DNA from 2 places in the Paenibacillus sp. NPDC057886 genome. Region 1 is predicted to be linked to the other one. Evidence: riboswitches for the same ligand, from Rfam matches in the RefSeq annotation. Region 1 holds a riboswitch; the other holds the start of a gene.

Evidence for each region. Region 1 has a riboswitch for cyclic di-AMP ahead of ACFVQB_RS13145 (HAD family hydrolase). Riboswitches for the same ligand answer to the same signal wherever they lie in the genome.
Region 2: another riboswitch for cyclic di-AMP. It lies ahead of ACFVQB_RS01120 (C40 family peptidase); the one in region 1 lies ahead of ACFVQB_RS13145 (HAD family hydrolase).

The regions. Positions count from the first base shown of each region.
Region 1 covers NZ_JBHVMZ010000003.1:551,804-567,263, reverse strand. The annotation lists gene ACFVQB_RS13175 (thiol-disulfide oxidoreductase DCC family protein) at 1-217, opposite strand, end outside; gene ACFVQB_RS13170 (hypothetical protein) at 362-640, opposite strand; gene ACFVQB_RS13165 (zinc ribbon domain-containing protein) at 739-984, opposite strand; gene ACFVQB_RS13160 (organic hydroperoxide resistance protein) at 1,191-1,610, opposite strand; gene ACFVQB_RS13155 (Nramp family divalent metal transporter) at 2,000-3,349, shown strand; gene ACFVQB_RS13150 (HAD family hydrolase) at 3,467-4,159, opposite strand; gene ACFVQB_RS13145 (HAD family hydrolase) at 4,324-4,722, opposite strand; cyclic di-AMP (ydaO/yuaA leader) riboswitch at 4,840-5,015, opposite strand; partial or broken gene ACFVQB_RS13140 (glutathione peroxidase) at 5,368-5,694, shown strand; gene ACFVQB_RS34545 (hypothetical protein) at 5,775-5,873, opposite strand; tRNA gene ACFVQB_RS13135 (tRNA-Leu) at 6,009-6,091, opposite strand; gene ACFVQB_RS13130 (urease accessory protein UreF) at 6,513-7,214, shown strand; gene ACFVQB_RS13125 (hypothetical protein) at 7,490-7,693, shown strand; gene ACFVQB_RS13120 (nitrogen regulation protein NR(II)) at 7,721-8,374, shown strand; gene urtE (urea ABC transporter ATP-binding subunit UrtE) at 8,401-9,096, opposite strand; gene urtD (urea ABC transporter ATP-binding protein UrtD) at 9,074-9,883, opposite strand; gene urtC (urea ABC transporter permease subunit UrtC) at 9,846-10,940, opposite strand; gene urtB (urea ABC transporter permease subunit UrtB) at 10,959-11,864, opposite strand; gene urtA (urea ABC transporter substrate-binding protein) at 12,013-13,263, opposite strand; gene ACFVQB_RS13090 (urease subunit gamma) at 13,524-13,826, shown strand; gene ACFVQB_RS13085 (urease subunit beta) at 13,845-14,234, shown strand; gene ureC (urease subunit alpha) at 14,231-15,460, shown strand, end outside.
Region 2 covers NZ_JBHVMZ010000001.1:224,205-239,664, reverse strand. The annotation lists gene ACFVQB_RS01155 (extracellular solute-binding protein) at 1-1,442, opposite strand, end outside; gene ACFVQB_RS01150 (carbohydrate ABC transporter permease) at 1,540-2,439, opposite strand; gene ACFVQB_RS01145 (ABC transporter permease) at 2,455-3,309, opposite strand; gene ACFVQB_RS01140 (helix-turn-helix domain-containing protein) at 3,666-5,876, opposite strand; gene ACFVQB_RS01135 (X2-like carbohydrate binding domain-containing protein) at 6,248-10,168, opposite strand; tRNA gene ACFVQB_RS01130 (tRNA-Leu) at 10,499-10,582, opposite strand; gene pelA (pectate lyase) at 10,848-11,807, opposite strand; cyclic di-AMP (ydaO/yuaA leader) riboswitch at 12,220-12,351, shown strand; gene ACFVQB_RS01120 (C40 family peptidase) at 12,357-12,821, shown strand; gene ACFVQB_RS01115 (carboxymuconolactone decarboxylase family protein) at 12,928-13,257, opposite strand; gene ACFVQB_RS01110 (hypothetical protein) at 13,375-13,593, opposite strand; gene ACFVQB_RS01105 (hypothetical protein) at 13,717-14,046, opposite strand; gene ACFVQB_RS01100 (xanthine phosphoribosyltransferase) at 14,145-14,726, opposite strand; gene ACFVQB_RS01095 (YkvI family membrane protein) at 14,931-15,460, shown strand, end outside.

The DNA of each region.
Region 1 (15,460 bases):
CATCCTCAATGAGTACAAACGTATCCATGCTGTCTGTGGACTGATTGCCCTTCTCCAGCAATTTTTTCGCTACATCCGATTGAAGTGATGCAAAATGAAATTTCCCCTCAGGGTCGCGCTTGATAATCCACTGCGTTAATCCTTGGCAGAAATGACAAACTCCGTCCACAAGCACAATCGGGTGTCCCTGATGCTGATCCGTTTGATTTGCTGTCATAATCGTGGCCTCCTCATGTGTGCTATTAGAGTAACTTACCCGTTTTGAGTCATCCTGGTCGCTTTTTTCACATTTTATTTAGGTGTAACGGAAAATAGAAAAAGAGCGCAGGCTCTACGCCCACGCTCGTATCTGTTTTGGCAATTACTCGGCAATTGCCTTTTCCATCCATTGGTCATCGATCATTTGTTGGTGCAGGTCACCAGCCCACTGGTCCATGCATTTGCAAATGAAATCTTTGCGGCATACCGGACAAGGCGTTTTCTGCAGACGGCTAATATTGGTCAGCTTCCATTCCGGGGAATGGGAGTAGAATACACGGCACTGTGTACCGTCTACCAATTTCATTGTAAATTCATACAATCCGTCTTTTTCGTTTTTACTAGCAACTTGCAATTTTGCAATACGCGGTCTATAAGACATGGATATCACCTGTCAATTCAAATTTGGTTCATGCAATGACACTTCTCAGTACTAAGTCATATTAAAGAAATTTTAGTTCGATGTCAACTCATGCACATTTAACCGCCAAATAGAATATCGAGAATGGTACCCACCTGACCTTGTTTTTTCCCTTTCAACACATCCGGATCGAATACTTCTACATATCCACAGGAAGAACAGGCGACGAAGAGATAATGATTATGCTGAATATCAAACATTTTGCTAAGTCCCGCTCCTGACATGGATACTTCCTTAATATTACAATCCGTCCCCCTGCACTTGGTACATACAAATCGTCGTTCTATCATCTCTTCAATACTCATTGTCGTTCCCCCTTATTCGAATGTATGACTTCAAGCAAGAGTAGATTATGTAAAATAGTACGCTGTTCAACATGCAATCTCCTGCCTCGCAACTGTATTATAAAGTACAATAACCCTGCCGAAGGCCAGCAGGGTCTTGTACTCGAACATCAGGTATCCAAAGATACCCTGCTCTATATGTTCCCTTTACTCTAACGAGTCAGGTCTTAAACTACATTAAGTACCACATCAATATTGCCGCGTGTTGCTTTGGAGTATGGACAGAAATCATGTGCCTTGCGAGCAAGATCCTCTGCTTGACTGTGATCCACGCCAGGCATGCTCACATCCAAACGTACAGACAGTTGGAAACCATCATCCGCCGGATCTTTGCCGATGGATACATTACTTGTGACCACCACATTCTCCAACTTCACGCCCGCTTTGCGTGCCACATTGGCAAGAGCACTTTCATAACATGCACCGTATCCCGCTGCGAAGAGCTGCTCAGGATTGGTTCCTTCACCACCGGCGCCTCCAAGTTCTTTTGGCATTTTCAGATCATGCTTGAGCACTCCATCCGATGAAGCCACCGAACCTGTACGTCCACCTTTGACTGTCGCTGTTGCTGTATATAAAGCTTCCATTAAGAATCTCTCCTTCACCTTTAAGTTTTTAATGCCTACAATTCAATTTAAACTTCTGGCTCATTTTGAAACGTTGTTGGCCCTTATTCAGCTTGTACATCTTTATCTTTTTCATGCATTGGGGATGAACACAGGTAATTTATTCAGGGTTGGGTAATATACTAAGGCACAATTCACTCCCCACCAAATTTTGTCCTCTTACACAAAAGTTGCACTAGACAAAAATAATTGAAGGAGTACAATGTAAGTATCAACATAAACGTTTAGACATATCGAAAGTAGTTTAATTACGCTTTTGATTTTGGTTTCAATGTTCAAATTTAATCAAAGGAATGTCACTGTTCCTCTTCATATAGAATATCAATACTTCAAAGTCGGGTGATTATATTATGAGTAAAAAGAATCCGTTCATCGCTCCTTCAAATGAGCCATTAGCTGCGGGTATCGCCCCTTCTCTAGGGGAAGCCCATAGCTCCATGAAGGTGCCTCAGAACGCTGCTTGGTGGAAAAAATTCCTGGCTTTTGTTGGACCAGGTTACCTCGTTGCCGTTGGATATATGGATCCCGGGAACTGGGCAACGGATATTGCGGGTGGTTCACAATTCGGTTATACGTTATTGTCCGTTATTCTGATTTCAAACCTGATGGCTGTTGTGTTGCAGTCTCTCGCTGGCAAGCTCGGGATTGTCACAGGACGGGATTTGGCGCAAGCCTGCCGCGAACGATTCAGCATGCCTGTTGTAATGGTGTTATGGATCTTGTGTGAGCTTGCGATTGCAGCCACCGACCTTGCCGAGGTTATTGGTTCAGCCATCGCGCTCAAGCTGCTGTTTAACATTCCCATGTTATACGGCGTCATTATTACCGCTGTCGATGTACTGGTCATTCTTTTGCTTCAAAATAAAGGCTTCCGAGCATTGGAATCCCTCGTCATTGTGCTGATGGCTACCATCGCGCTCTGCTTCGGGATTGACCTGTTTCTCGCTAAACCGGATATGGGCGGCATCATGCATGGTTTTGTACCCAGTGCCGAGATTTTGCAAAATCCAGCCATGCTCTACATCGCCATCGGAATTATTGGCGCAACCGTGATGCCCCATAATCTGTATCTGCATTCTTCCATCGTGCAGACCCGTCAGATTGAACAGACGCCCAAAGGGAAAAAAGAAGCGATTCTGTATTCCACCATGGATTCAACTATCGCATTAACACTGGCCCTTTTCATCAATGCTGCCATTCTGATTGTGTCTGCTGCCGTGTTCCATAGTGCGGGTATGACCCAGGTCGCGGAAATTACAGATGCTTACCATCTGCTGACACCTTTGCTAGGAACCACCATCGCCAGCATCCTGTTCGGTGTAGCCCTGCTGGCTTCAGGCCAGAACTCAACACTCACCGGCACGCTGTCCGGACAGATTGTAATGGAAGGCTTCCTCAACATTCGTATTCCGGCTTGGCTTCGTCGACTGGTAACACGTCTGATTGCAATCATCCCGGCCGTCATCGTAACAGCCATTGCTGGAGAGCACGGAACAGAGGAACTGCTGATTCTGAGCCAGGTTGTGCTGTCGCTGCAGCTCCCCTTTGCCGTCATTCCGCTGGTCATGTTTACGAGTGACAAAAAAAGCATGGGGGCTTTTGCCAACAAGCTGTGGCTCAAAATCATTTCCTGGATCATTGCCGGAGTTATCGTTGTCCTGAATGTGTATCTGATTATCCAGACCATTCTGTTGTTCTAGGTTAAAAGGAAATACGCGGTATTTTGTCTAACTCAAAAAGGCTGATCAACTCAAGTCATGTATCCCTTGAGACGATCAGCCTTTTATATGTTTGAGCAGTTAAATACTGCATTTCATTTAGTTGTCCGAATTTTGAGTTACCATTAACAAGGGAAGGAGTTCCTCCAGTGATTCAATCGTCCAGTCCGGACGCTCTGCATCCGCAAGCTCCGGCTGGAACCTGCCATAACCCTGCAAAATCCGGATCGTGTGCATACCCAGCTTCTTAGCCGGAATAATATCATTATCAATCCGGTCGCCGATCATGACCGCTTCCTCGGGTTTACATCCCGCTTGTTTCAACGCTACAGCATACAATTCAGGATCAGGCTTGGACACTCCTTCTTCAGCCGAACAGGCCAGTACATCCACATACTTGCGCAAGCCGTAGCTATTCAGCCGATTTTCCGTCCCCGGGCTCTGATTGGCAATGATACCAATCTTATAGTGCTGCGACAACGTCTGGAGAACGGCGTCGGCTGAGGCGAAGGGGCGCTCAAGCTCTTTGCGGAACTTCAACTTCTTCTGTATCTGTTCTCGGTGCTCCTCATCGCTGATAAGGGTACGAATAGCCAACTTCATCGGCCATTGCTCGTAATTTCGGTAGGAGGCAGCAAATATATCTCGCACCGTCTGCATCTCCACCTGATAACCAAGCGCACAAGCTTCACGAACGAACTGACCGATAATATCATCCACCGGCTCCCATTCGTCCACAAGCGTATCCCCCACATCAAAGAACAACCATTGTATTCCACGTACATCCGGCACGCCTATTCCTCCTCGTTAGCCACAGGAAATTCATATCCCCATTTCCCAAACCATAAAAAAGAAGACCCACCATCATGCATGAGTCTCCTCAAGATTCCGTTTATTTATGATTTCAATTATAACAGGCAGCTGACACTGGATCAATCACAGGAATAGTACTGCCACTAGCCATTAAGCAGAAACCCAACTTCCCCATTCAAGGAATATACAATACGGTCTGCTCCCATTCCCCGATAAATCCCTTTGGGATGGCTTTGTTCTGTAATGACACACAGGGACTTGGATGTCCAGGAGCGGCAGATCTGCAAATATCGACAGGTCAGGTTTAGGCTATTTTCAAAAATAAAAACATTGCCTACACTGCCTTGTGGCAAAAACCATTTCTGAGCTGCAGCCGTGTTCATGCGAATGACATGCTCCACACCGATTCTCCGGAGCCTGCGCTCTTCCCCTGCACTGTTGGTCAGAACGGCAAACGGCATTTTTTTGTACATCAGCAATTTGATAAATTTACGTCCTGCTTCATTTGGAGCAGTCACTAAGATCATCTCTTTATCCATCATTCGTTCCTCCCTTGGCGTGAAAAGACAACAAAAAAGAAGCGTGGGGGACCAAGGCCTCCCGGACGCTTCTTCAATAATCCATAGCAAAAAGACACTATGAACCAGCGTACGGCTTGTTGCCTCTCCCTTTAACGCTTACGAGGTTAGCTGACGGATTCGGGCGCGAGAGTCGCCCTATTTCCGGCTGTCACCGGAAAATTCACCCCATGGATGCCTACTGTCCTGGACAGTTCATCCTGTTGGTTCCCCCGTTTCCCACCCATGAATGAATGGAAACTCAGCGATTAAAACATCGTTCCTTTATGTTCATTAATCAGAGCGATATTATCGTTTGTTTCGTTTTTCATGTAAAATTTAATTTGAATTGGAATTACGATATGAATCATACACCCGTGCCATATTGGTGTAAAGTCTGCGCAGATCACCGAATCGACGGATTTTTGCCATTTCACATCAATAATAGCGCTTACAACGCATCCATTCTCTACCCATCTCATCAAAGCTCTCTAATTCTCTCTTTAGCGAAATTCAGGTAGCAAATCAGTCACAGATCATACATGACAGCTTCAAATTGAGTTAAAAAAGCAATATTAATTTTGCAATATTTAATTGTAATCAATATAATAAAAGATAGAAGAATATGAAATGGAGGAGATTTTCATGTCAGTCTACGACTACAAAGTAAACACCCTTCGCGGTCAGGAAGTTGAAATGTCCAACTATCGTGACAAAGTACTGCTTATCGTGAATACAGCAAGCCAATGCGGCCTCACACCTCAATTCAAAGGTCTGCAAGAACTTCAGGACAAGTTTAAAGACTCTCCATTTGAAGTTCTTGGTTTTCCAAGCAACCAGTTTGCACAGGAAAAGGGCTCTTCTGACGATATTGCCGAGTTCTGTCAGATGAACTATGGTGTCAGCTTCCCGATGTTTGAGAAGATCGATGTGAATGGTTCAAGCGCTCACCCTCTATTCCAGCACCTTACCAAAGAAGCACCAGGCGTACTCGGCTCCAAAGCCATCAAATGGAACTTCACCAAATTCCTTGTGGATCAGAACGGACGTGTTCTGAAACGGTATGCTCCCAAAACAACACCTGATAAAATTGAAGCGGACATCAAAGAATTGCTTAAATAACAAGCAAAGGCCATCCGACCCCGGCAGACAAAATGAACATGCAACCGGGGTAAACGGATGACCTTTTTTTGTCCGACTCATTTAAACTGTAAAAAAAAGCAAAGAAGAAGCTCCCCGTATGGGAAGCTTCTTCTTAATCGTTCTTATGATGCGGTCGAGAGGACTCGAACCTCCACGGGTATACACCCACTACCCCCTCAAGATAGCGTGTCTGCCATTCCACCACGACCGCATGTCGTAAATAATCGGCAACAGAATTGATTATACCCGGTTCATGTTTAAAAGTAAAGCATTTTTCTTCATATCATTTTAACTGCGCTTTTCCCACCATAAATCGTATAATCTCGTCATTTTCTCCTACGAAGTGCATATGATTAATTTTGATCTCATTTTTTATACCCGATTAGGCTGATCACTCTACTTTATTTGTATTACCATCCTTCACATCTCTTTAGAATAATATAACTTATAAAGTTATATAAAATAACATTAAATAGTTTTACCATTTAAAATCCAAGAAACCATTGACAAAAAGCGGATATTTATGTGAATATATATATCATATAATTCGGATTTACAAACATAAAACGAATCAAAAAGGAGTATAAATGTTATTTAACATAACATTTAACGAACGTAGGAGGCGAAAGATTGTGAACCGTGGGAATAAGCTGCTCGATTATGTCAAACTGCTTGATTCCTCTATCCAGGTCGGAGGGTTCACCCATTCCTTCGGCATGGATGCCCATATCGCTGAAGGTACTATTCGTAGTGCTGAAGATCTCGAATCCTTCATGCGCTGTCAATTGCACCCCAGCATCGTGCGTCTGGAAGGGATGGCGATTAAAGGCATATACACCGCCGCAGATCACAATGACGAGTGGCGTACAGCCCTCATCGACAAACTCGTTCATGTCCAGCGCACCCCAGTCAATCTCAGAGAACATGCCTCCACAATGGGCAAACGACTGATTAAGCTAGCTCGTGCACTCCACCCCTGGATTGATTTTAGCCTTCTCGAACAAACCCTGGCTAAGTATGAATCCGTCGGCTGCCTCTCCACTGTTCACGCCTGGATTAACCACCACCTCGAAATCCCTGTCGAGGAGGCGGTCCTTGGTTATCTGCATTCAGCCATGAGTGCTTGCATAACCGAAGCCTCCAAAGTGATTCCCCTTAACACCGATACAACCCAGGACCTGCTGGTTCGCCTGGCCGCAGACCTGGAGCATGAATGGCATACCGTCAGCGCCTCTGCTGCGGATGGACTGGTACAACCAACCTCAATGTCCATGAAGACGTTGTTTCCAAGCTTTCACATGCTTGGCGCAGGACTTCACGCTTACAGAGCCTAATCTCTATCCGCCTTCCCTTCACAACCCACCTCCTCATACCGCAAAATATAAAAAACACGCCGCAACCTCATTGCTGGCGTGTTTTTTTATGTCATTTATTTTGTCTTTTTAACGTATTTACGCCATTTAACATATTAAAATACACTTATTTCCGTCTTTTTTAATTGTTAGATGACGCAAATACGTATATAATAAAACATACAGCTCGCATATCTATATATTTTACACCAAGAATAATCAGCTGAACACTACATTCCAACGAGGGGTGAACCCTTTTGAACAAAAAGAAACCTGTGACTCCTTTCGGATGGGCCATTAAACGACGACTAACCGAACTCCAGGTCGATCAAAAGACATTTTGTGAACAGTATGGCATTCCGCCATATCGTCTGTCCAATCTCATTCACGGCACACGCAAAGCAACCCGGTTCAGGAACCAGGTCGCTGACATTTTGGAAATTCCAGATGATTTAAGATAAGATTTCTGCCAAGGAGGAGCTCATTTCATGAGATACTTAATATCCGATCTGGAGAGATTATCGTTCCAGTCCATGCAGCACCAGCTTATCATCGTCGACCACAACTGGATCATCCGAAGCTGCAACACCGCTTGGCAACATGGACTCGGGCAGCTGCTTCCCAAGCCAAGCGTAACAGGCCCCTCCAGAACAGCACCTGAACCGCCTCATTACCTTCACCTTATAGAGGGGTGGACATTACGCGAGGAGAAAACAAAGAATGCGAAGATTGTTCAGGAGTTAAAAAGTATCACTGCACCTTTTAAAGACAGTTATACATACGACATCTCCGTCCAAACTGTCCACAACGAACAGCGGTGGTTCCGTCTGGAACTCACCCCATTAATTCAGGCCGACCCATCCCTGCAGTCTGATCTCGCATTGATTGCACACACGGATGTTACCGAACAGAAACAGACAGAACGCCAATTGAAGAAGGCTCTGTCTGAAGTGCGTACTTTGCGTGGACTGCTTCCCATCTGCGCTGTCTGCAAACAGATTAAGGATGAACAGGACAGCTGGAACTCTGTTGAGAGTTATTTGGAGAAGCACACTCATGCCGAATTTACCCATGATATCTGCCCGGATTGCATCCGAAGACTATATCCGAAGTACTCCAACATTCTGGACAAGCGTTCCTGAACTCACCCTACACCAAGAACCCTAAGCTACACAGACAGATGGTGCTCAAACTGCGACATATCCAGCTCTCGCGGTGTTCCTTGCAGTGCAATTGCCCCTTTGTCCATTACATAGATATAATCTGCAGCACCGCGTACAAAATCAATACTTTGCTCCACCAGCAAGATGGAGATTTCACCCTTTGCCTTAATTTGCAAAATGACCTGCCGGATATCCTCTACGATAGAAGGCTGGATGCCTTCTGTCGGCTCATCTAGAAGCAACAATCCGGGCCGGGAAGCCAGCGCGCGGGCAAATGCCAACTGCTGTTGCTGCCCGCCACTTAGATCACCACCCTGTCGACCATACATCGTGGCAAGCACCGGAAACATCGCCAGAACATCTTCTGGGAACGTCTTTACACCCGCTGCACTGGTCTCCAGACCCAGCAGCAGATTTTCCTTTACCGTAAGCTGAGGGAAGATTTCTCGCCCCTGCGGCACATATCCAATCCCCGACCTGGCCCGTTTGGCCGGATCGTGGGTGGATAATTCCTGACCTTTCCACTGAATACTTCCTTTGCGCGTTTTAAGAAGCCCCATCAACGTCTTCATCAAGGTGGTTTTCCCTACACCATTACGCCCCATCAGGCATACCACCTGACCTGGCTCGACATCCAGATTCACACCGCGCAGCACATTGCTTTCTCCATAACCGGACTCAATTCGTTGCAGCGACAGCATGGTCATCCCTCCTTTTGCCCAGGTACACTTCAGCCACTCTCGGATCTTCCTGCACTTCCGCCATCGTACCTTCCTTTAGAAGCTTGCCTTCATGCATCACCGTCACTTTGGCTGCATACTCACGAACAAACTCCATATCATGCTCCACTACCACAACAGACCTTTCTCGCGCAATCTCTTGCAGCAGTCGGCCCGTCTTGTGTGTTTCTTCGTCCGTCATCCCCGCTGCCGGTTCATCCAGCAGCAACACACGGGGCTCCTGCAGCAGCAGCATACCGATCTCAAGCCACTGCTTTTCCCCATGTGATAGCGCACCTGCACGTGCATCCACACGGTCCTGCAGACCAATCTGGAGCGTAATCCGCTCCATGGCCGGACTTATTTTTGAATACCGCTGAGTACCCAGAGCCTGTAAAGGAGAACGACGATTCTCCGCAGCCAGCATCAGGTTCTCCTGCACGGTCAGACCAGCAAAGATGGACGGAGCCTGGAACTTGCGCCCTACCCCTTTTCGAACAATCTGGTGCTCCTTCAGACGTGTCAGATCCGTACCATCCGCCATCTTCACTGTACCGGACAAGGGCTTAGTTTTGCCGCAAATCACATCCAGCATCGTTGTTTTCCCCGCACCATTAGGCCCGATCAGAAAATGCAGATCATGTTCATGCAGCTTCAGATTCATGCCTTTGACCGCAACAAAACCGCCAAACACCACCGTAATTTCCTGAGCGACCAGGACTACCGGAACATCAGTAGACTTTTGGTTTTTCCTGACTGACTGGAACATGCACAACCTCTCCTCTCCGTTTCAGCAAGCGCACCACATGACGGTATACACCAACAAACCCATTCGGCATGAACAAGACCACTGTTACAAAGAGCCCACCAATGACAAACAACCACCCTTCTGGATAAGCTTCACTGATGCCCGTTTTGGCTGCGTTCAGCACCACAGCTCCGATTACCGCACCAATCAGCGTTCCACGACCGCCCAAGGCAACCCATAACACCATTTCAATTGAAGGCACGATCCCCATCATGGAAGGCGAGATGATCCCTACCTGGAGCACGAATAACATACCAGCGATTCCCGCAAGCGCTCCGGATAGGGCGAACGCCAGCGTTTTGAAGCCTGCCGGATCATATCCAAGAAAGCGAACCCGATTCTCCCCATCCCGCGCAGCTTCAAGCACCTGACCGAACCTGCTGTTCACAACCCGGCGACAGAGCAGATAGGCGAGCACCAGGACGGCAAGCGTTATATAGTAGAGAGCAATCGTTGTCCCTGCCGAATGAAGGGTAAAACCAAAGATAGCGTTATATCCCGTTATACCGTTGGTCCCTCCCGTCCATTCCTGTTTGCCCACAAACAACGTTACTGTAATGAGGACTAGCGCTTGGGTCAGGATTGTAAAATATACACCGGTGATCCGGTTACGGAACGTGAACCACCCCAGGGCAAAGGCCAGCAATGCCGGAAGGGCAATACCCAGCAATAGTGCCACCGGGAATGACTTGAACGGCTCCCAGAACCACGGCAGACCACTAAGACCACTCCATCCCATAAAGTCAGGAAGTGTTGTACCACTGGCCTGCAGCTTCAGATACATCGCCATGGCGTACCCGCCCAGTCCGAAAAATACACCATGACCGAGACTAAGCACCCCTCCATATCCCCAGATCAAGTCCAGACCGATTGCCAGAATGGCCAAGGCCAGGAATTTCGCCAACAAACTAAGCCGGAATTCCGTGGAAATGAGTGGAGCCAGACACATCATGATCAGGACAACCGCCCAGATGATCTTCATTTTCAGACTACCCGTCTTGAGAAGTGCCGACATCATATAACCCCCTTCTTCGCATTAATCCAGACTCCGGGTTCGTATGGCAACGAGCCCGCGCGGCTTCCATTGCAGAAAAGCTACAATACAGACAAATACCAGCACCTTGCCTATGGAGGCGGAAGTATACGTTTCGAATAACGTGTTGAACATGCCAATTCCGAGTGCACCACACACGGTCCCCACCAGCTTCCCCACACCGCCCAGTACAACCACCATGAACGCATCCACGATATAATACGTACCCAGCGAGGGGCCAATCGGGCCAATCAGTGTCAACGCACATCCGGCGATGCCGGCAATGCCCGAACCAATCGCAAAGGTCATACCATCCACTCGTCTGGTGGAGATCCCGAGACAGCCCGCCATACTCCGATTCTGCATCACAGCCCTCATCCGTCTCCCGGAAGAAGTCCGATAGATGTACAAATACATACACAGCAGTACAACCGCAACCAGCGCGATAATGAAAAGACGCTTATATGGAAACACAATACCATCCGCGATGGTCAGACCTCCGTTAAGCCAAGCTGGACTGGATACCCCTACATTTGGTGCCCCAAATATCGTTCGGGCCAATTGTTGCAGCATCATACCTACGCCCCATGTAGCAAGCAGACTGTCCAGCGGCCTCCCATACAGATGCCTGATCAGCAACACTTCCAGCAACCAGCCTATAAGAGCCGCCACACCAAAGGCGATAGGCAGAGCCACAATAAAATAGACATTGAACCACGCTTGCGGAGCATACGAGATGAACAGGTTTTGCGTCACATACGTAGCGTAAGCGCCGATCATGATCAATTCACCATGAGCCATGTTAATGACATTCATTAATCCAAATGTAACCGCAAGTCCCAACGCAATCAGCAGCAGGATGGAACTGATGCTTAACCCATTGAACAGTTGCAGGACAAACATATCCATCGCCTTTCCCTCCTCATGCTGTGAACATCTGAAATTTTATACAAGACATCATTTACGTTTCGCATCAACGCTTTACCGTGATGTTGTATGAGGGTGTGTTGTCTCACCCTCATCTGTTATTCAGAAGTTTTTGACGTGAAATGCTGTGCTATTTGGTACTAAGTGACGCACCCCATTCGTACGTTTTCAGATACGGATCAGGTTTGACTGGTGCGCCGGAGTTCCACAATTCCTTGAATTGTCCATCCTCCTGTACTTCGCCAATCCGCACCGTTTTGTAGATATGCTGGTTGTCTCCGTCCACCGTCACTTTACCTTCCGGCGCATCGAATTCCAGCCCTTTGGCTGCTTCCTTCACCTTTTCAACATCAGTTGATCCGGCTTTCTCCACAGCTGCTTTCCACAGATAAACTGCCACATATCCCGCTTCAATCGGATCGGCCGTCACCCGGTCAGCTCCGTATTTTTCTTTATATTTCTCTACAAATGTTTTATTTTCAGGAGTATCTGTTGTCTGATAATAGTTCCACGAAGCCAAATGCCCTTTCAGCACATCCGCACCAATCCCCCGAATTTCTTCCTCCGCCACACTCACTGATAGAGTGGTCAACTGTTCCGAAGAGATCCCGGCATCCTTTAATTGTTTGAAAAAGGCGACATTGCTGTCTCCGTTCAGCGTGTTGTATACAATATCCGGCTTGGCAGCCTTGATTTTGCTGATAATCGTACTGTAATCCGTATGCCCCAGCGGTGTATATTCTTCGCCTACCACTTCGCCACCTTCAGCTGCCAGCTGGGCTTTGATGACCTGATTGGCCGTTTTCGGGAAAACATAATCCGACCCCAGCAGGTAAAACTTCTTGCCCCTGTTCTCCAGCAACCAGGTTACGGACGGTACGATCTGCTGATTCGTTGTGGCTCCTGTATAAAAAATGTTGGGTGATGATTCCAATCCTTCATATTGCACCGGGTAAAACAGCAGACCCTTGTTCTGCTCAAACACTGGCAGCATCGCTTTCCTACTCGCAGAGGTCCATCCGCCAAATACAGCGGCTACTTTATCCTGCTGCAACAACTTCCCTGCTTTCTCCGCAAATGTAGGCCAATCGGAAGCGCCGTCCTCGACCACAGGCTCGATCTGTTTACCCAGAACTCCGCCCGCTGCATTGATCTCTTCAATGGCAAGCATCTCCGCATCCTTAACAGACACTTCACTGATCGCCATCGTTCCACTCAGGGAGTGAAGAACACCTACTTTAATCGTATCTCCGGACGAAGCAGGTTCTCCCGTCCCACCGGAACTCGATGCCTCAGGCGGCGTGCCACCTTCCACACATCCTGTCAACGCAATGACTGCACCGAGCAAAACACTCCATAACTTGACCGACCTCTTCTTCAATAGCCAACACTCCCTTTTTTTAGTCTATTGACGAACATTAAGGTCATATATGTCCGAAATGTTCGTTGATCCAAATTATGGAGGGTCACACTCGACGTGTCAATAATGCTTACACAATTTTATTTTATGCATACTCGTTTCATGCATGCTGCTAATATAATTGGAACCATATTGACAAAGGGTCCACCCTGTGTGAGTATATTTAACATATAACATGATCCATGACGACATAGACTATCTAAGGGAAAGGTCGGATTACCTTGCACTGGACTGAGCAGGAAAAAGAAAAACTCCTGATTACCGTGGCTGCTAACCTCGCCCGCGAACGCAGAGGACGCGGACTTAAACTGAATGTCCCCGAAGCTATCGCATTGTTGACCTCCGAGCTCATGGAACGCGCACGCGATGGCATGAGTGTTGCAGAGTTGATGAGATACGGCGGCACGATCCTGACACGTGAAGACTGCATGGAAGGTGTACCCGATATGATCCCTGAGGTACAGGCGGAAGCCACTTTTCCTGACGGAACAAAACTGGTCACTGTCCATGAACCTATACGCTGAGAAAGGCAGGAGAACTCCATGATCCCTGGTGAATATCGTTTAAAACAGGATGATGAGATCGTCTGTCATCCCGATCGCTCAACCGTACGTCTGATTGTACTGAACCGCGGCGACCGTCCGGTTCAGGTCGGTTCTCACGTTCACTTCTATGAAGTCAATGCTGCGCTGGACTTTGATCGCCCTTCCGCTTTTGGGCACCGCCTGCATATTCCGGCAGGCACCGCTGTTCGTTTTGAACCTGGTGAAGAAAAACCAGTCGAACTCACCACATTTGGTGGCAAACGTCAGATTTATGGATTTAACGGATTAACCGAAGGATCGGCAGATCAGCCACCTGATCCACAGAAACTGGAAATATTCCTGAAGGCTTTTGCACCCCCTGTGCAGGACGGAGGGGAACCTTCATGAAACGAATGAGCCGCGAACAATACGCGTCCATGTTTGGACCGACAACCGGGGATGCCGTCAGATTGGCAGATACGGAACTATGGGCGGAGATTGAGCATGATTATGCTGTCTATGGGGATGAAAGCAAATTCGGCGGCGGTAAGGTTATTCGTGACGGGATGGGTCAGTCCACATCCGCCCTTCGCAGTGATGGCACGCCTGATACAGTCATTACCAACGCCGTCATCATCGATCATTGGGGGATTGTAAAAGCGGACATCGGCATTCGCGATGGTCTCATCTGCGCCATCGGCAAATCCGGCAACCCAGACACGATGGACGGAGTCGATCCCGCGCTGGTCATTGGCGCTTCGACTGAAATCATTGCCGGGGAAGGCATGATTGTAACCGCAGGAGGCATTGATAGCCATATTCATTTTATCTGTCCACAACAGATTCAAACGGCATTATCTTCAGGAGTAACAACCATGATTGGCGGCGGCACAGGACCTGCAACCGGCACCAAAGCCACCACTTGTACACCCGGCGCCTGGCATATCCACCGCATGCTGGAGTCCGCAGAGGCATTTCCCATGAATATCGGTTATCTCGGCAAAGGCAATAGTTCCAGCACCGCTCCACTAATTGAACAGATTGAAGCCGGTGTCATTGGACTGAAGCTGCATGAAGATTGGGGCACAACGCCAAGCGCTATTGATGCCTGTCTGACCGCAGCCGAAGAGCATGATGTTCAGGTAGCCATTCATACCGATACGCTGAACGAGACCGGATTTCTCGAAAATACACTGGCGGCCATTAACGGACGCACGATCCATACCTATCATACGGAAGGTGCTGGCGGAGGACACGCGCCGGATATTATCCGCGCTGCCGGAGAGTCTTACGTCATCCCCTCTTCAACCAACCCAACACGTCCTTACACACGCAATACCGTAGAAGAACATCTCGATATGCTGATGGTGTGTCACCACCTGGACCCATCCATCCCTGAAGATGTTGCCTTTGCTGATTCGCGGATTCGTCCCGAAACGATCGCGGCCGAAGACATTTTGCATGATCTCGGCGTATTCAGCATCATCAGTTCCGATTCACAGGCGATGGGTCGGGTTGGCGAAGTCATTATTCGCACCTGGCAAACCGCCGACAAGATGAAAAAGCAGCGAGGCAAGCTCGAACTAACCTCAGGCTCCCCATCCGATAACGATCGGATTAAAAGGTATGTCGCC
Region 2 (15,460 bases), on a different contig from region 1:
ACGGACCAGATCGGGAACAGCTCTTTGGGCTCATGCCCTTCGTACAACAGCGATGCGTCATATAATCTGCGCTCATAACCATTGGATGCATAAATATCTGTGCCCTGAACGAAAGTATCACGATATTCTTTTGGCATATAGAAGTGAGCCATGCCGCTCCAGCCCGCATTACGTGGTGCCTCACCTTCAGCCATAGGGATTTGTTTTACTACAGGTTTAACGTCTTTACCCAGTGCCACATCACCTTCCACCGGGTCAGTCCAGTCAATCCCCTTCATACCGCTCGCACCGTTCGTTTGGCCTTCTGGTGTGAACATGTAGTCAACCATTTTGATCAGGGCAATCTGCGCTTCTTCACTTGCCTTGTTTGTGATTACAAATTTCGCTCCTGGAGATACACCGCCCGCATCATGCGTCGCATAGGACACACCCTGTGGCCCAGAAATCGGTGGCAGCGGGTTATAGTGTGCCGAGCGAGTATTGCCTTCATCGATGTTTACGAAGATCGCGGGATGCATAGCTGCACCAACACCCAGAATTTCAGCATCAGCATTTTCACCGATTTTCTTGAACGCTTCTGCGTTTTGTGTGAAGGCACCAGGATCAATCAGACCTGCATCAAAGAGGGACTTGATGTAAGTCAATCCTTCTTTCCATTCTGGTGTAATTGCCGCAGATTGAACTTTTCCATTTTCCATTTGCAGGTAGTTTCTGTCATCATCATAAACAAATGCGTTCATTAGGAACGGAATAATCCGTACGCCGAACTCCTCTATGGAACCACTCAGCGGTACTTCATCTGCTTTGCCGTTTCCGTTCGGATCCTGCGTTTTGAATGCTTGCAGCACGTTTTTGAATTCTTCGGTAGTCTTTGGCATTTCCAGATTCAGCTTTTTCAGCCATTCGGTATTCATCCACATCTTGCTCGGGTAGGAACAGTGGAAACATTCCGTATACGCAACAAGTCCATAGATATTGCCATCAGGCGCTGTATTAAGCGTTTTCAAATTAGGATTCTTCTCCATAGCCGCTTTGATGTTGGGAGCGTATTGATCAATGAGGTCGTTCAAAGGAACGAGCACACCCTGCTTGCCATACTTCAGCAGATCTGCCTGAGAGAATTGGTCTATATAGTGGGTAAGCAGATAGGCATCAGGATAGTCGCCGCTTGCCAGCGAGATTTGCCGCTTTTCCTTGGCCCCATCCGAAGGATTGATCTCCCAATTGAATTTGATATTGAATTTGTCTTCCACAAATGCAGTGAATTTATTAGTCGGAATATCAATGCTAGAGTCCTGAACCGCAAACACGCTGATATTCACCTTGCCGCCCTCTTTTGAGCTCCCCGGTTGTGCAGTAGATGAGCTGCCATTGGAACACCCGCTCATGACAACTGTGAATACCACTACCAGCATCAATAACGTTACCATACTTTTCTTCAAATCTGATCACTCCCTTTTTGTAGTTTACCAGTTGAGACGATGGTACCTTGCGTATGAACTGTCTATATTTTCTTTCTCCATACACCGAATCTAAGGATCAACCCTTAACAGAACCGACCAGCATCCCCTGTACAAAATGACGTTGTACAAATGGATAGATGACAAGTACTGGCAAAGTGGCGACCACAATTAACGAATATTTTAACAGTTCGGTAAGCTGCTGTCTTTCCACCATTTTCGCCACGTCCATGGCACCCGAACCGTTGTTTTGAATGATGATACTTCGCAAAATGAGTTGCAGCGGGAACAGGTCTGCCGATTTGAGATAGATCAGGGCATCAAAGTACGCATTCCACTGCCCCACAGCATACATGAGAACCAGCACGGCGATGATCGGCTTCGATAACGGGAGTACAACACTCCAGATGAACCGCATATCACTACAGCCGTCAATCTCACTGGCTTCCAGAAGCTCCCCGGGAATCGAAGATTGAAAGAACGAGCGAGCAATAATAACCTGCCATACCCAGATGGCATTCGGGATCAGTAACGCCCAGCGAGTATCAATCAGATGAAGCTGCTTCACCACCATATAGGTCGGAATCAGCCCACCACTGAAAATCATGGTGAAGGTGATAATCATCATCAGGGTGTTCCTGCCGAAAAAGGTTTTGCGTGACAACGGATAGGCAATCATGATGGTTAACGCTACACTGATCAGCGTACCGGCGGCCGTATAGAAAATGGAGTTACCGTAGCCGATGAGAATCTCAGGTGTATTAAATAATGCCTTGTAACCGTTGAAGGAAATATCTACGGGCCATAGCCATACCCGGCCGGAAGTTACTGCTGCCGGGCTGCTGATTGAGCTGCTGACGATAAATATCAGGGGGTAAATGACCACCAGCGCCACGAGACTGAGCAAAATGTAGATTGTAATCAGAAACGTTTTGTCCACGGCGGACTCTTTAATCTTGGTTTGAACGGTTGCAGCCATAGGTGAACTCCTTTCCTACCAAATGCTATTCTTAGTAACTCTCTTCGCCAAACCATTCACCGTAACCAGTAAGACCAGATTGATCAGTGAGTTGAACAGCCCTACGGCGGTTGCAAAGCTATAGTTGGCATTCAACAGGCCGACTCGGTAGACATAAGTTGCAATGATTTCAGAATTAGCCAAATTGAGCGGATTTTGTAGCAGGTAGACTTTCTCAAAGCCAATCGCCATGACATTTCCGACATTCAGGATCAAAATAATGACAATGGTTGGCACCAGCCCTGGCAGATCCACGTGACGGATTTTTTGAAAACGCGAGGCCCCATCGACTTTGGCTGCTTCGTACAATGTGGGATCGATTCCGGCAAGGGCTGCCAAATAAATAACCGCACTGTAGCCCGCAGTCTGCCAAATGTCGGACCAGACATAGATCGAGCGGAACATGCCCGGCTCACCCAGAAAATTCACGGAATCCAGCCCAAAGAAGTTCATGGAGATGTTTACAAATCCGAGCCGCGGTGCCAGGAACAGCATAATCATGGACACCATCACGACTGTTGAGATGAAATAGGGTGCAAAGGATACAAGTTGGACGAATTTCTTGAACTTGGCTCCTCGTACCTCGTTAATCATGAGTGCGAGCACAATCGGAATTGGAAATCCGGCCAACACTAAATAACCACTAAGTAAAATGGTGTTCTTCACCAGGGTCCAGAATAATGGGTTCTCAAAAAACAGACGAAAGTTTTGAAAACCAACCCAATCACTTCCCCATATTCCCTTGATGACGTTATAGTCCTTAAAGGCAAGAACCGCATTGATCATCGGATAATACTTGAAGATGAGAAAAAATAGCAAGGGCGGAATCACCAGTAGATGTAACTGCCAGTGCTTCATCATTCTTTTGCGGGCATTGGTCAGAAAACCAGGTGCCTTCGGCTGTGTTGATGTCTTGTGATTCAATACGATTTCCTTCTCCAGAACAATCCCCCCTTACAAGCTGCCTGCGGTGCGTGAATTATGATAGCGCTTTCTTGAATCTGATCATAGTCGATTTGAATGTCCCATAAACAGGTACACCTGCGCCGTTAAACGTACAGTTATCCTGTTTTTCGGGGCACAAATCCGCAGTACGACAGCCATTTTTCCATTACGGGGGCGTATTCGCAAAAAAAGACCGCATTGTCCGGAACACGGACAACACAGCCTAAGGGTCTTCCATTCATTTAATCGTCAACCGATTGTCTATACACACTGGGCGAAATGCCATTCAATCGTTTGAAGGCCCTCCTGAAGGAGTGAGAACTATTGTAACCTACCCGTGACGCAATCTCGTCCACTGTATAATTGCTCTCTTTTAACAAAATCACAGCCTGATCCATTCGGACTTTGATCAGGTGGTCGGAGAAATTAACACCCGTAAACTCTTTGAATAATTGAGAAATGTACTTCTCGGGCCGCTCCACATGCTCTGCCACCCGATACAAAGTCAGCTCTGTATCTGAATACATTTTCGCAGTATATTCCTTGATCTGTTTGATGATTTGAATATGGGCATCCTTCTTCTTGTTCGCAATAACGGAGCACAGCTCTTCCATGATTTCATAAAACTCAGCCTTTATCGTTTCGAGTGGCTCCGAGGAACCAATATCAATGACTCGTCGTTTCACATTCTCGATGGAGGCATATTCCGTAAACGCCTTTTGATCCAGCAGCTTTAGAAAAGTCCCCTTCATTTCTCCGACAAGTTGATGCTTCATTTCCATGGACAACTCCCGCTGCTCCATGTTCTGCACAATGATTGCATCGACGATCCGTTTGGCCTCTTCAAGTTCCCCTGCACGAATCGTGCCAATTACTCGCTGCTCCGAATCCAGCGGGTAATAATACGTTGTATTTTCGGTTTGGGCTTCGTTGTTCCACATCATGCCTTTTTTGTTCATGTAGACTGCATACTCCAGCGCCTGATTGGCCTGATCAAAGGAAAGACTGACCTCTGTCAACGATGTGAAGAGATTTCCGAATCCTGACTGGATGGTGATCCTGTATTCATTGAACACATACTGCGCTAGATTCTCCATGATATGCGTGATATCTTCCTTTTCACGATCCATTTCGGAGTCGGTTTCCTTGGAAAAGAACAGGATGACTACTTTATCCGAGCCCATATCCGTCATCAGGACATCTACGCCTAGATCAGCCAAGGCCTGCTTCAACAGTAGTCGGGAGGCATTCAGTTCATTCAGGATCTCAACGCTGTCCATACTGGCATAACCCTTAATCTGGACAATTCCTGCATATCCCGTGCCTTGATACAAATTAATATCTGCCTGTTCGGCCGCGGAAAGAATCTCATCCCGCGATTTGAATTCGCCGGAGATCAACCGCTTCAGGAAGGCATCCCTAACCAGTGGGAGCTGGCGATTCAATTCGGATTCGAGCAGCTTGTTCTTGGTGAGCATATCAGCGATATTTCCACTCAAAAAATCAAATTCATTTTTGGGAGCCGAATCATCCTTCCCAAACTGCTCTTTCATTACACTTAACAGTCGATTGATTGGTACGCTGTTGCGATAGGCCAGCACGAGTCCAACAATCAGTCCGATGAGCAGTGTGCCGCCAGTAATCAGCAGCGTCATCCCTTTGATCCTGTTTGCATTCTCCATCAGGACATGACGGGGAATGCCCGCCTGATATACCCATCCGTTCTTATCGGATCTTGTAGTGATCACGAGATCATCCCCATAGAACTGGCTGACTCTACCTGGATCAAAATGAGAGTCAGAAGCCATTTTCATCATGTCGGGCTCAGCGCTCCCTTGAAGTGCAATGGTATTGCCCTCCGCATCACTGATATGAACCCAGCCACCGTATCGATCATTCAGGCTGGACAACAGACTGAGAATCATTTTCTCGTCAATGATTACAACGGCGACAGCCGGTGAAGAATCATTGAAGCTGTCTAGAGGCAATGACTGCATATATGTGATTACCGAGGTCTGCTTTCCCCTACTGACATAGGAACTGAGGGGTTTAATCTCACTCCGGTGGGTCTTCCCCAACACGTCCTTCATCCATTCTTCCAACGAAAGATCGTTATAACGAAAATCAGTGTAATAGTGATTCGGTCTGTAAGAAGAGCCCGGGGTCAAAATTAGATTGTAATTCGCAAGATAAATATAATAATTTTGCAGAAAATCATTGGTCTGTCCAAAGGTCAACACATTCTCCATCGTTCTCCATATCCCATATACGTTGGTTTCGTTGTCCCTTTCATTCATCAGAACGTTCAATTCCTGATTGACCGCAAGCTGTCGGGTGAAACCCTCCACTTCCGCCATGCGGCCCTCCAATATTTCCTGGCTTTTCTGAAGTTGGGTAACACTATTCTCAATGGAAATGGACTGTGTTACGGAGATGGACGTCAGATAAGACATATAACCGCCAATGCTGGGTATCACCAAAATGATCACGTAGGAAATTAAAAATTTACGAAAAACATTGGAATATTTAATGGGTAACCCTCCTCCCCCTCCTTGAGGTATTGGTAGCGTTATCAAAGATAATAATATTTTCCGGCTTAGTCAATTGTTTTATCTCATTCCTCAATCGTTTTTCATTCGGGAATGAATAAAAGGCAACGATAAAAAGAAGATTATCATTGCTTTTTTTAACATTTCCGAAGCACTCTAATTTGAGATGATGTGTGACTCAATAGCCCGCTTTTCTGTACGACAAGCCTGCCTTCCCATAACTCCTTTTCATTCAGAAAAAAAGGGGCCAAGATGGCCCCCAATCCTAGTTCACCTCATTTCTTCTTTGGTTCCTCCCCCTCTGTCCGGGGTTTTACAACCTGATTGGTAGATGCTGCTTCAATATCCCCAAAGGCCCAGTGTGTGGAAGAAACATCCTTCCACTGCGGTTGTGAAACGTTCGTAAGCGGTGCTCTGCCCAAAGCTCTGTTGATAGCTACAACGGCTTCCGCTCTTGTCAGTAAGGCATTCGGTCGAAAAGTTCCATCACTATAACCTTTCAGGATGCCTGCGCTTTGCGCTTTCAAAATGGCTTCCTTGGCCCAGTGGCTGCCGATATCAGAGAATCCATTGCCTGGAGTTCCAGAGTCCGGACCGAGAAGGGCCACAAGACTGGCCATCTCCGCACGAGTCAATGGCTGATTTGGCTTAAACGTGCCATCCTTGTACCCATTCATCAGCCCCATCTTGCTTACCTTGGCAATGGCGTCGGCTCCCCAATATTCAGATTTAACGTCACCGAATGCAACAGCAGATCCCGTGGCTTCTTTCTCAGATACCATGGCGATTATGGTTGCCATCTCTGCACGGGTGAGCTTGTTATCCGGCTTGAACAAACCGCCCGGATATCCTTGAATATACGCCTTATACGGAATATCCTGACCACCCTCCGTTTCTGTTGTCCCGTCAGTAGTTCCAGATTCAGGAGTTGGCGCAGGCACAGAAGGGTCTGAAGGCTGGACGACTGGAGCCGATGGTCCGCCTGGATTGGATGGTCCACCTGGATTCGACGGATTCGTTGGTTCACCGTTTCCGTTTCCAGTAGGGACAGTAAATTTCAGTTGATCGGCCAGCATAAGCTCACCGGATTTTTTCACAACTTTGAGTGTATGCTGGCCTTTCGCCAGTCCTGAGATGCTGTAAATCTCCTGCATCATTTGCCGACTCGGACTGTATGCGTTCACGGTTTGCTTCAGTTGTCCGTCGACATAAATATCCACTTCTCCCTGCTCCGGTCCAGTAGGTGTAATCAAGCTTATTCCGGTGCCCTTGAAGGTGTATTCGAAGAAATCTCCATCCGTCGTTGTAGAATGTACGTCATTGAGATAATCACCGCCGAAGGAAAAACTGAGATTCAACGTTCCCTCAGGCTGGGCAGCAAGATACGTTTTGCTCAGTGTAACGCGGTCGCCATTAAGCGTATAATCAGTCCCTCGTATCAGTTCATTGGAGCCGTTGCTAATTCCCTTAAAGCTTCCCGCCTGGATCAGCAGCGTGACATCAATGTCAGCCTGAGCAGAAGCTAATTTGTCAAAGCTCGCATTCACCGGATTAATCATATTCGGAAGCTCAACCTTGAGCATATCAAGCAGCATGAATCTGCCCGATTTCTTGACGGCCTTCAGCGTGTGCTGCCCATCCGGCAGGCCTGATATGCTGTACAGATTCTGCTGTGCCAATCGTCCGTTGCGATACGCACTGACCGTTTCCTTGAATTGACCGTCCACATAGATATCCATATCTCCCTGTGACTGGTCTACCTCCGTGAACAGCTGGATCCCCGTTCCTCTGAAGGTATATTCAAAAGAATCACCATTCGTCTCGGTATACTGTACATCATCCTTATAGTCGCCCATGCCTCTCCCGGTACTGCGGGACCATGAGCCATTGTATTTAATTGCCGGATCGTCGTTATTGATCATGACATAACGAATGCCCGTTGTATCACTGACTCGAACCGCAAGAGTTTGCGGATCACCAGCGCTGAAAGTGACAATGAAGTCTGTTGTTCCTACAGGCAGTTGGGTGAGATATTCTTTCTTGATGTTCAGTTGGTCATCGACCACCGTGTAGTCGTCTTCACTGAGCATTACTCCGTCATTTTCAATGCCAGTTAATGTATTTCCGTTCAATGTGAGCGTGACTGCAATGTCCTTCTGTTGTTCTGTTGCCTTGTCAAAGTCAGCAGAAGCCGGACTAATGGTGCTGCTCTGTCCTCCTGTAGGAATTTCCCTTGTTACTCTAAGCGCATCCAGCAGCATATACTGGCCCGATTGTTTGACGACTTTCAAGGTATGCGAACCGTTATTCAACCCAGCAGCACTATACAGTACCTGTTGGGCTTCTCGTTCATCATCGGTATAAGCGCTAACCGTTTCAGGCGTTCCATTGTCGAGTGTGACTATCATGTCTCCCTGCTCTTGATCCTTCTCCGTCAGCAGGTCAATGCCTGTTCCGGTAAAGGTATATTCAAAAGAATCGCCGTCGTTCTCAGTAAAATGTACATCTCCCTTGTAATCCCCGAAATTTCTCCCGGAACTCGAACTCCATGAACCCGTGTATTGAATATTGCTGTCATCATCATTAATGTAAACCACATCGGTAACGGCAGCAGCATCCACGGAAGCAGCATTTGCTGCATTTTCTACATTCGCGGTTGGGTCATCCCCAGCTTCCAAGTCAGCTCCTTGCTGCGTATTTATATTCGCTGGACCAGTGCTCGAGGAGTCCGTAATGGCGATGCTCAGATCCTGTCTGCCATCGATTTGCTCCTTGCCTCCGTTCCGCTTCCAATCGCCACTATAGCGCATGCCCGTATCATCATCATTAACGGCCGATGTGCCGCTCAGTGCGGTTACCTTAAGCATTCGGGAAGCATGGGGTTCCAACACACCGCCACTAAATTCCGTATTAAAGGTGCCCAATTCGAAATGGTTCCAGAGATCACGGACCGAAGCCGGACCTTCGAGGCCAATATCACTCCATTTCACTTTGACCTCGGCACTCCGATTGCCCAAATTGAACAGAGCTACGCTGTACGTACCATCTCCGTTATTGGCATACCAAACCTGCTGTTTGGTGTCCATGGAAACCGGATGAGCTGGACGGCCGGCCTGATTGACCGCGATAACTTCGTCATTCGTAAGCAGCTCCAGTCCATAGCTGTCCAGCCTGGTCAGATCATTACCTGTATATAGCGGTGCTGAAGAGATCGCCCAGAACGTGGTAGCGGTCTTCCGCTCGTCCCTGGTCAGACCATCCATTGAGCCATTCCCGACATTCAAGGAATCAAAATCGTTCCAGCCCCCTGGACCTGCATCACGCCACCAGATGGCCGCTATGGGGAATAAACGTGAAATACTCGACCACTCCGTTAAGCCCTTACTGCTGTCATAGGCTTCAACATCCCAATCGATCCTCCAGCCGTTTGCATACTTTTTCCAGAAATCCACGTAATTGTGATCAAGCGCCCAGGAAAGCTCAAACCAGATGTTGTTCCTGTCCAGGGCTTTGGACCATGCCTCCACATCACCGCGTGCATCCCGGCTCAGGTTATTGATTCCTGATCCCGGAGTCACACTGTCGAATTTGACAAAGTTGATACCCCACTCGCCAAGAAGATCGGCGATGGAGTCAATGTACTTCTGTGCGCACGGGTTCGTAAAATCGATTTTGTAAGTGTACGAGTTCCAGGCATCCATAATAACGAGCGGCTTTACCGCAATATCCTGCATACGACATGCCCCGCCCGTCCCATAAACCTCAAGATTTTTATCATAGGCGGTGATTGATAATCCCGGAATCAGATAGATTCCAATCTTCTGTCCGTTATTATGGACATAATCAATGACCTCCTGAAATCCATTTGGATAAAGAACAGTACTCGGAATAGGACGGCCGTATTCATCTTCGTCACCGTTCCAGCCAGCATCAATATTAATGTATTCATATCCATGGGCTTGCAGCTTCTCGCGCATGGCATCCGATTGCTTCTTAATACTCTCTGCCGATGTCCAGTTACCCGCCCCGTCATATACCTGCATGCTGTAACTGCTCCAGCCCATATACGGCTTTTGGGCCAGACTCTTATCTGCTGCTTGTGCCACATTGCCTGTCGTTCCCATAATTCCGAACTGCACTACTGCAATCATGAACACCATAAAATACATTGCCATCCTTTTTCCGATTCGTTTCAAATTATCCCTACCCCCTCTGAATTTGGTCATTCAAATTCCTGTTGATAGCGCTTCCATACGAGAAAAGAATAGTGGATGCACGATTCCCAGGATAGGTACAATTCCGTATTTTACGTACAATTAACCTGAAATAAAGGGGCAAACCGCCGCAAAACAAACATATTTCCAGTAATGGATAAATAAACAAAGATAAACCTCTTCTCTGCTCAAGTTGAAGGAATGGGTTGTGAAGAATCAGGATGAGCGAATATCAAAATCCGAAAACAAATAAAAAAGGTTCCTAGCGTGGCAGTAATGCCATTCTAGGAACCTTTTTATTGTTACATATGATGCGGTCGAGAGGACTCGAACCTCCACGGGGGTTAGCCCACACGGACCTGAACCGTGCGCGTCTGCCAATTCCGCCACGACCGCATATGTTGTATCTCCGAGAAATTATAACGCGGCGACAAAAATTAATATATCATGTTCAGGTAATTAGTGTCAACAAAAAATATATAATTTCGTATTCAATGTCTAATGCTGTATTCATCCAACATTCCATTCACAGCAGAAAACCAAGGCCAACACAGTTAAAAAGCGTGTATTAGCCATGGTTTTGTTTCGAGTTTAAGCATAACTCAAGTTATTGTATATGGGTCTGATCGAATCTGAATCTGAAGAAGAAGCTTTTAAAAAATTATATCTTGGACGGCCAGTTGCCGTACCAAGCATACCCGCCTCTTCTTTCCTTATCGATATCGCTGAGTTTGTATTTCACAACCCCATCACGTCCTACGAAGATCGGTTTATCTGTTCCAATTTCGTAAAAACGTGCCCAAATTGGCGCTGCACCTGAATCAGCTATGAGTTTGCTATCCCCGTCTTCTCTGACATACTTGTATCCTGTAATTTTAACTTTGTTGAACCAGGCCTCTGCTCCTTGAATTGAAGCGGTAATTTTCGAATTCGCCGGTCTTGTTTTCAAAAACTTCACAATCGTACTGCTCTCTCCTGCACTTAGAGAAGGCATTTCATAAATCCTTGCTCCAGCAGGTTTAAGGGAGCTGGAATCATGCTGCTGTCCCCATGCAGTCAGTTTACCGTTCGCTACAACCTGTGTATTGAGAATAACCTCTACACCTTTGGCAACTGATTTTTTACTGCGATCTGCAAGAGAACTGTCGATGAATGAGAAATCTCCTTTACGTGCACCTACTTCATCCAGCATGTACATGACATTAATCATGGCATCGTCGTTGAAGGTAATGTGTTTGTGATAGCCCGAGCTCTGGTATACTTGTGGCCACCCTCCATTGGAGTACTGCATATTCAGCAAAAAGTTGATTCCTTTGACGGCAGCAGCAGAGTAGCGTGGATCATTCGTCTTTTTAAATTCCTTGGCTAATCTTCTAATTTCTGAGTATGTAGCTTTGTTATCAATCGTAGATTTGGCCCACTCACCACTTGTTTCTTTGTAATCCTTCTTCCATCCCCCGTCAGGACGTTGATTCTTCAAAATATCTGCGATACTTGCTGTCGTTCCAGAGGCGTCTGCAGCAGATACCTTAGCAACAGGCTGAAATACCATCCCGACAACAGAGAAAACCATTGTACATGCCATAACCAAAGACGCAAACCTTCTTGTTGCCTTCAACATCGTTTAGAACACTCCCCAATTCATTTTCTGCAAACTGTTTTCCTTGTTTCCCTACCCTCCTTATATTTGCTTTTAAACTCAAACTATTTCTTTTCATCCAATAAGTGGATTGTATAAGCAGAATTCTATGCAAAATAATTAATTTTGTCAATATTTGCAACAATATGTAACAAATTCTTTTGCTTAACCTAAAGCTATCGTCTCATCACATGTGAGAAAACCAATAAATTGTCCAATTTTTCTCCATTTGAAACAGTAGTTACTTTTTTGTCATCTATCAGAACCCAACATTCGAGTTATTTCTACATAAAAAGCGATAATTCCGTTAACATTGAGATGATAAGAAGTGTTCAAGATGGGTTTGACATTTTCGCATTTATGCAATATAGTTTCAAAAGGTTACAAAAACTTAATTATTCATTTGCCGAGTTTCATGTTTGAAAACGGGGGAACCATTTTGGGTGAATTATTCTTATACATAGGAAATATAGGGAACCTTCTACCGAACCCTTAGCTAACTCCGTAGGCATCGAAGGGAGAACAAAAATTTTGAAAAAGCTTATCATCTCCATTTTTGGAGCAGCAGTTCTATTTACATCCGGTGCAGCAAGCACAGAGGCAAGCAGTATTAACACCGTCGTTAACAACATGACAGGCATACCTTACAAATGGGGTGGTACTACACTCGCCGGGTTTGATTGCTCTGGATTTATGAGATATATTTTCAACAAATATAGCATTGAATTACCACGCACTTCCCAGCAACAAGCGAAGTCCGGAACTCCGGTATCCAAAGCTAATCTGCGTACGGGTGACCTGGTATTCTTTAATACGATGGGCAATGGTATTTCACATACAGGTGTATATATCGGGGGCGGACAATTCGCTCATGCTTCAAGCAGCAAGGGTGTAAGCATCACCCAATTATCCAATCCTTACTTCAACGATCGTTACGTAACAGCACGCCGGGTAACAGGACAGTTTATGTATAACAAAATGTTGGGCAAAATATAATTTGAACACGAAAAGGCTTCGGTTATAACCGGAGCCTTTTCTTTGTCTACATTGATTTTCTATAGATGCATAAGCATGAAGTCGTCATCAGGCTGCAATAACATTTTTAATGTAAAGCCTTCTGCACTCTCATTGCACCCTGAGACATCGCATGACCTCCACCCACCGCTCCAGCCACAGCAACCGTCTCCATAATCTCCTGATCGGTCGCTCCTTTGGCACGAGCCTCTTCCACATGGTAGAACGTACATACCTCATTGTTTGCAAACAGTCCAATGCCCAGCGCAATCAGCTGTTTGGTCTTCGCATCCATCGCTCCGGCCTGAAAACATTCTCCAGTGAACTCATGATAAGACTTCACCACAGCTGGCAGCACATCGCTTAATTCACCCATCTGATCTTTATAGGCATGTACCTTATCATTCATCAGTGTCATGGTTACCGCACATCCTCTCGGCTGATATGTTACAAGCTCTCACTGTACCTATTTTTTCTCCCGAGAGGTGCAATTATGCCAATACATCCATGGTAAATGAACCTAAAAACGCATGTACTATTCTTCGAGCGTGCTCTTACGTGGTTCGCTGAACAGCTGATACCGATAATTCCGGTCAAGCTTGACCACACGACGATTCTGGCGGCGAATGAGTACCTGCTCCCCATCCCAGGCTACGACAATGCCCGTCACATCATTGGACTGAATTTCGTCCCGTACCACCCTTACCTTTTCACCCGATAAACGCAGTGCATCCAATTCTGCATCACTGATCATATTCATGGCGCCTACTTTCTCCAAAAAATTATTTACAAAAAGAGACCTAAATGATAAGTCATTTAGGTCTCACGTGACTGTATTGGACTGTCATGTCATTCGAAAGTATGTCCCGACTGAAAGTTACCGCTGCGCGTGCTCTTTGCTGTCGTTCTTCTCAAACCAAAAATCAAGCACTTTGGCGGACATCACACGTTCTTCAAGGTACTCCACTTGATGCGGTGTAAATTGTTCTTTCCAAGAGAAGGACAACTCTTCGCACAAGCCTACAATCGTCAGCAATTCTGACCAGGCAACGTAGCGTTTGTACCAGAAAAATTGAGGATGTTCAATCATATAGGGATAAAGGTCATCGAATTCCGTATGTTTACAATCCAGGGCACGCTCAAAATGTACTTTCGATTCCGCCAGCTTATCAATAAAAAATTGTTCTGTTGCCGGTTGGTTACCCATGGTGTTGCCTCCTCTCCCTAACATAACCCCATTATAAATGAAATCAGCGGTCATGCAAAGGCATTGTTATAAAATTAGGCACTTTTTCCTTTAAAAAGTCACAATTCGTTATCGTCAAATTGCACGGTGCCATCGTTCAGTGAACGAATGCGCACCAATGCTTCAACCGGGATTCCCTGCTCACGAATGGTACGCGCTCCGGCCTGAAAACATTTTTCGACCACGACACCGAATCCAACCAGTTCCGCACCCGAACGTTCGATAATTTTGATGACACCACGAGCGGCATCGCCATTCGCAATGATATCGTCAATAAACAAAATACGGTCATTCTCATGAATATATTCACGGGATACCATTATATCCGTCACGATCCCTTTGGTAAAAGATGGAACCCTTTCACAGTAAGCGTCGGGATCAGCCAAAAGTGTTTTTTTGCGACGGGCAAATACCAGTGGGACACCCAGTTCATGTGCGGCAGCAAAGGCGACCGGAATCCCGGAAGACTCCACTGTGATGACCCGAGTTACACCACTTTCACGGAAACGAGCGGCAAATTCACGTCCCATTTCCATCGTCAATGCAGGATCAATCTGGTGATTCAGCAAACCATCCAGCTTCAGCACCTGATCTGACATGACTACACCTTCTTGTAAAATTCGTTGTTTCAATACTTCCATAATTTGACCTCCCAAGCCTATCCTATGACGTAAAAGTATCATAGATCCGGCTATCAGTTCAAGCGAAATTGCCTTTGCTCTTGTCCAGAGCATATAAATGACCCTATGTCATACTTCAATTGTCATGACTTTGGTGGGTCAAGCATACCTTGTACCATGGCACCCGCATGTCCAAACTATTCAGGGGCCTGAGAGGGGAAACGCATGAAACAGGCATTTCGGGTGCTGCAGATCGCATTTACATACATTGGAACGGTAGTAGGAGCCGGCTTTGCAACAGGACAGGAGATATTGCAGTTTTTTACCCAGTATGGCAAATGGGCCACCATTACCATCGGCTTATCGACCATGCTCTTTGTCTGGTTAGGTACAAAAATGATGCTGATTGCCCATGATACCGGCTCGCGCTCTTATGAAGATCTTAACAAGCATCTATTCGGTCATAAAGCAGGAAACTGGATTACCTGGGTTACCCTTGTGATTCTCATCGGAGTAAACAGTGTTATGCTGGCTGGAGCAGGGTCGGTCTTTGTAGAGCATCTGGGGCTTCACTATCAGACCGGTCTGATTGTTACGCTTATCGGTACATATCTGCTGCTTGGACGAGGTATTCAGGCCATTCTGCAAATGAACAGTATCGTGGTGCCCATGATGCTCCTGCTCTCTCTGCTTATGATTACCAGCACCATACATCATCCCGGCGCAAACCGATTTATTACATTAACCACCGACAG